Regions from separate parts of the Paraburkholderia sp. BL18I3N2 genome, predicted to be linked through region 1. Evidence: predicted binding sites of a transcription regulator. Region 1 holds the regulator's gene; the other holds the start of a gene.
The links. The regulator LexA, encoded in region 1, represses DNA repair genes until DNA is damaged. The targets are predictions, from matches to a motif close to ACTGTATNNNNATACAGT.

Region 1 (3,094 bases):
ATCACTCGTTCAGATTGACCGCGGCGAACTTCCACGTGAACACACCCTCGCGCTGAAAGATCGCCGAGTAACGCGCGTCGCCGGCGCCATGTTGGTACGTGACAACGAACTCGTTGAGGCCGCGGTAGCCCGCCGTGGTTTGCGGCGGTTGCGGGGGCGTGGCGTTGGTATTTCCATTCGCCGCGTTACCGGCAGGCGGCGCAGCCGGTGCTGCCGCAGTCGCGGTGGCGTCCGGCGCATTGTTCGCGGCTGCCGGCGCAGGCGGCCGTTCACCCGGATCGCCGCGCGGCGGCATGCCGTTCAGCAAGGCCGCCACGCCGTCCGGTGTGGCGTACGCATCCACGAGCGGACCGATCAATGCGACGCCGATCATCGCGCCAATGGCGGCCAATGGATTGCCGTTACTATGCGCGCCAAGCCGACGTGTCAGCAGGCCGGCGACCTGTTCCTTCAGGCTCTCACGCAACGCGGGGAAGTCGACATACTGGTTGACCGTTTGCGCGTCGCGCGCATCGGCCGCGCGTTTGAGATTGTTCAGCGCGATGTACGGTGACGCATAAGCAAACCCCAGTGCGGCGATCACCGCGATTACGACTAGCGTGACGATCAGCGGCTTTGTGGCGCTGCCTCTGCTGCCGCGTTGGATACGTTTCGGAACTGCCATCGAGTGGGACTCTCCATCAGGTGTGATCTAACGTGGACCGCGGCCACGCGAAAACGATCCCACGCAATGCAATCTCTCGCCGCCCCGTTCTAGAACCGCCTGGACATCAAGACTCGAACACCGCGCCGTGCACGTTCGCTTCATCGGCGATGCAGCGGTCGATCATGCGGCAAACCGCGTCCATTGTGCCGACCATGATGAGACGCGACGGCCCGTGATAGACCCGCACCGGTGCGCGACGCGCCGGTTCGGCCGTATTCAAACCCGAATTCAACGACACGCGGGCAAACGCCGGCAACGATGACGGCAAGCTCGACGCAGCCTCGGGCGAGTCGAACAGCGACGGCGTGCTGAGCGTGGCCGCCTCGATCAACGAGCAGGGCACCAGCTTGCGAAGATGGCGCAGACGACCGAACTGGCGAAAGGGCAGCAGGCGGGCAAGACGTTCCATGAGACTCTCCAGACGATGCGACGTTGATGCGGCGCTATGCAACATTAATGCGACATTGACGCGGCTTTTTATTCTGTCGAACGGGCAGGCGGGTTAGAACTCGCCGGGCCGAATCAGCCCCACGGCGATGCCCTCCAGCGCGAATTCCGCACTGCCGGTTTCAACGAAGATGTTTTCGTAATCGGGGTTCTCGGCGATCAGTTCGAGCCCGTTCGGCCGGCGCTTCAGGCGCTTGACCGTAACGTCGTCGCCGAGCCGGGCAATGATGATCTGGCCGTCTTTCGCTTCGCTGCGCTTTTGCACCGCGAGCAGGTCGCCGTCGAAGATGCCCGCGTCGCGCATGGACAGCCCGCGCACCTTCAGCAGGTAATCCGGCTTGCTCGAGAACAGCGCCGGGTCGCAAGCGTAGTGCTGCGAGATATGTTCCTGCGCGAGGATCGGGCTGCCGGCGGCGACGCGCCCGATCAGCGGCAGCGACAGTTGCATGATGCTGGCGTGCGGCAGGGTGAACTGGTGCGGCGAGTCTTCCGGCCCGGCCAGCAGGCGAATGCCGCGCGATGCGCCGGCCGCGAGTTCGATCACGCCCTTGCGAGCGAGCGCGCGCAAATGTTCTTCTGCCGAGTTGGCCGAGCTGAAACCCAGTTCGGCGGCGATCTCCGCGCGGGTGGGCGGAAAGCCGGTACGTTCGATAGCCCTGCGGATCAGATCGAAAACCTGCTGCTGTCGTGCGGTGAGTTTGGTCATGGCGCCACTGTATGTATGAACAGGTGCCTGTATTTTTATACAGTATTCGGCGCAATTCAAGCTTTACTTTAAGTTCGGGGTGAAGGGTGGCGTTCCAGCGTCGTTGAGCGATGCTCCAACACCCGTTTTCGCGCCGCAACGCCTTATCCAGCTGTCATTACCACTTTTGCGTATTAAAGAATGAAGAAACATTATTTTTAATGATGAAAGCCCTTCGATAGACTGGCCTCCCAGTTGGCGCTCATGTGCACGTGACCGCGACGCGAGAAAAGACACCACACGCTGTTTCAGCGGACAACGCGGAGAAAGTTGACATGAATCACCAAGGTACGGGGCTGGCAGGCAGGACGAAGAAACTGATCGCGGCGCTCGCATTGGGCGCGGCCGGCGCGCTCGGCGTGATGGCGCAGGCGCACGCCGCCGACACGACGCTGCTGAACGTGTCCTACGACCCGACGCGCGAGCTGTATCAGGACGTCAATCAGGCGTTCGGCAAGGAGTGGAAGGCGAAGACGGGCGAGACGATCACCTTCAAGCAGTCGCACGGCGGCTCCGGCGCGCAGGCTCGCTCGGTGCTCGACGGCCTGCAGGCCGACGTGGTGACGCTGGCGCTCGCCTACGACATCGACGCACTGGCCGGCAAGGGGCTGCTCGACAAGGGCTGGCAGAAGCGCTTGCCGGACAACGCGTCGCCGTACACGTCGACGATCGTGTTTCTGGTGCGCAAGGGCAACCCGAAGCACATTAAGGACTGGGACGATCTGACCAGGCCGGGCGTGTCGATCGTGACACCGAATCCGAAGACGTCGGGCGGCGCGCGCTGGAATTACCTCGCGGCGTGGGCGTATGCCGAGCATCAACCGGGCGGCAATGATCAGAAGGCCAAGGAATTCGTCGGCAAGCTGTACAAGAATGCCGGCGTGCTGGATTCGGGCGCGCGCGGCGCGACCACCAGCTTCGTGCAACGCGGTATCGGCGACGTGCTGATCGCGTGGGAAAACGAAGCGTTCCTGTCGCTGAAGGAATTTGGTCCGGAGAAGTTTGAGATCGTGGTGCCGTCGGTCAGCATTCTGGCTGAACCGCCGGTCGCGGTGGTGGACAAGGTGGTCGACAAGCACGGCACGCGCAAAGTCGCCGAAGCGTATCTGAACTTCCTGTATAGCGAGCAAGGCCAGGAGATCGCGGCGAAGAACTTCTACCGTCCGCGTTCGAACAAGGTGCCGGCCGAGCTGACC
Region 2 (3,094 bases), on a different contig from region 1:
AGCGGGGTTTTCATCTGATGCGCGGCGTCCGCGATAAAGCGCTTCTGCAGCTCCATGTTCTGTTCGAGACGTGTCAGCAGATCGTTGAACGAGGTCACGAGCGGCTCGATTTCCGGCGGCGCGCGGCGCGCCTCGAGCGGCGACAGGTCGTCCGGGCGGCGCGCGCGGATATGCGCTTGCAGCGCGTGCAGCGGCGCGAGGCCGCGCGAGAGTCCGAACCATACCAGCAGGATCGCGAGCGGCAGAATCACGAACTGCGGGAGGATTACGCCTTTGATGATGTCGTTGGCGAGCTGGCTGCGTTTGTCGAGCGTCTCGGCGACCTGCACCAGCACGGGTTGCGCGCCGGGCGTCTGCGGAAACTCGACGGTCGTGTAGGCGACGCGGATATCGTTGCCGCGCAGCACGTCGTCACGAAATTCGACGAGACCCGGCTGCGGGCGGTCTTCCTCGTGCGGCAGCGGCATGTCGCGCTCGCCGCCCACCAGTTCGCCGCGCGTGCCGAGCACCTGGTAGAACACGCTGTCCACGTTGTCCGCGCGCAGAAAGTCGCGCGTGGAGTCGGGCAGCGTCAGTTCCGCCACGCCGTTCACCGGGTGAATCTGGCGGGCCAGCACGTAAGCGTCGGTTTCCAGTGCACGGTCGAACGGGCTGTTCGCGATCGACTTGGCGACCAGATAGGTGACCGCGAGACTCATCGGCCAAAGCAGCAGCAGCGGCGCCAGCATCCAGTCGAGAATCTCGCCGAACAGCGAGCGCGGGCGAGCCTGGGCGGCGGCTTCGGTTTCGTCTGGCGGGGCGAACGGGTTGGCGTAGCGCTCGTCGCGCGCCTCGTCGAGGTCCGCCGCGTGCGCCGTAGCGCGGTCTGCGCGTGCGGACATGGGCGTCCTCTATTTGTAGTGATGGCTCGCCGGCATCGCGCCGGACGGCGGCGAGCCGGGCGGTTCGGGCTCGGCGGGCGGGGGCGTGGTCATGGCGTTCGTGCTCACGCTCGCCGGCGAGGCCGCTTTCTCGAGGCAGTAGCCCAGACCGCGCACGGTGATGATGCGCACGCCGCTCGGCTCGATTTTCTTGCGCAGGCGATGCACGTAGACCTCGATCGCGTTGTTGCTAACTTCCTCGCCCCATTCGCACAGATGATCGACGAGTTGTTCCTTCGATACCAGCCGGCCGATCCGTTGCAGCAGTACTTCGAGCAAACCCAGTTCGCGCGCCGACAGATCGATCACCTGCTCGTTGACATAGGCGATCCGGCCGACCTGGTCGAACGACAGCGAGCCGTGCCGCACGACCGTCGGGCCGCCGCCCGCGCCGCGCCGCGTCAGGGCGCGCACGCGTGCTTCGAGTTCGTTCAGCGCGAAGGGTTTGGCCATGTAGTCGTCGGCGCCGAGGTCGAGACCCTTGACGCGTTCGTCGACGCTGTCCGCCGCGGTCAGGATCAGCACCGGGAGGGTGGAATTGCGCGCGCGCAGGCGTCGCAACACCTCGAGGCCGGACATGCGCGGCAGGCCCAGATCGAGAATCAGCAGGTCGAAAGATTGCATCGACAGCGCGGTATCGGCTTCGACGCCGCTCTTCACGTGATCGACGGCATAGGCCGATTGGCGGAGTGATCGAACCAGACCGTCCGCGAGTATGCTGTCGTCTTCGGCAATCAGAATTCGCATGGTGCGCCAGCCTGGCCTTGCCGGCACCGTGGGGTGTCCCCCGGCGCACAGCGGTCTCCGAAAATTATTGTGGGTAGTTGGGCAGCGCGACGGTAAAAATGCGCGTTCGCATGAGAATCGTGCTTGCCAAAACTACTGTTTTTTTATACAGTGTCTGGGTTTCGTGTGCTGTCCTTTCAAAGTGGGCTGCACATCTGCCTCAGACGCCGTTCATCATAGCAAAGGACGATTCATGGAAGAAAGCAAGAAAGGCTCGGCTGGACTGACGGCTGAAAAGAGCAAGGCACTCGCTGCCGCACTCGCACAGATCGAAAAGCAGTTCGGCAAAGGGTCGGTCATGCGGCTCGGCGCAGGTGAGGCGGTCGAAGACATCCAGGTGGTCTCAACCGGATCGCTCGGCCTCGACATCGCTCTGGGCGTCGGCGGTTTGCCGCGTGGCCGTGTGGTCGAAATTTATGGCCCGGAATCGTCCGGTAAAACCACGCTGACGTTGCAGGTCGTCGCCGAAATGCAGAAGCTCGGCGGCACGGCGGCGTTTATCGACGCGGAACACGCGCTGGACATCCAGTACGCGGGCAAGCTCGGCGTGAACGTGAACGAGTTGCTGGTTTCGCAGCCGGATACCGGTGAACAGGCGCTCGAAATCGCCGACGCACTCGTGCGCTCGGGCTCGATCGACATGATCGTGATCGACTCGGTCGCGGCACTCGTGCCGAAGGCTGAAATCGAAGGCGAAATGGGCGACTCGCTGCCGGGTCTGCAAGCGCGTCTGATGTCGCAAGCGCTGCGCAAGCTCACCGGCACGATCAAGCGCACGAACTGTCTCGTGATCTTCATCAACCAGATCCGCATGAAGATCGGCGTGATGTTCGGCAATCCGGAAACCACCACGGGTGGTAACGCGCTGAAGTTCTACGCGTCGGTGCGTCTGGACATTCGCCGTATCGGTTCGATCAAGAAGAACGACGAAGTGATCGGCAACGAAACGCGCGTGAAGGTGGTGAAGAACAAGGTTGCGCCGCCGTTCCGCGAAGCGATTTTCGACATTCTCTACGGCGAAGGCATTTCGCGTCAGGGCGAAATCATCGATCTGGGCGTGCAGGCCAAGATCGTCGACAAGGCCGGCGCGTGGTACAGCTACAGCGGCGAACGTATCGGTCAGGGTAAGGACAACGCGCGTGAATTCCTGCGCGAAAATCCGGATATTGCTCGCGAGATCGAAAACCGTATCCGTGAATCGCTGGGCGTGAATGCCATGGCGGAAGCCGTGACCGGCGCAGCCGCTGAAGTCGCGGACGAAGAAGAGTAACCATCACGTGATACGCAAGGGCCGGCCGTTGTCCGATTCCGGACGCCACGCGGACGGCCCGCGTGATGAAGACGACGAGTCGTTCGATCCATTCGAATCGTTCGACGCACACGACCGC

Region 2: a site for LexA is predicted at 1,802-1,819, ahead of recA (recombinase RecA). Genes of this name have one in related genera too.

The regions. Positions count from the first base shown of each region.
Region 1 is NZ_PVNC01000005.1:412,860-415,953, reverse strand. Features, by position in the region: gene B0G75_RS17355 (DUF2939 domain-containing protein) at 2-664, opposite strand; gene B0G75_RS17350 (hypothetical protein) at 771-1,115, opposite strand; gene lexA (transcriptional repressor LexA) at 1,209-1,859, opposite strand; gene B0G75_RS17340 (sulfate ABC transporter substrate-binding protein) at 2,174-3,094, shown strand, end outside.
Region 2 is NZ_PVNC01000009.1:201,466-204,559, forward strand. Features, by position in the region: gene B0G75_RS23890 (sensor histidine kinase) at 1-881, opposite strand, end outside; gene B0G75_RS23895 (response regulator transcription factor) at 891-1,667, opposite strand; gene recA (recombinase RecA) at 1,900-2,976, shown strand; gene recX (recombination regulator RecX) at 2,984-3,094, shown strand, end outside.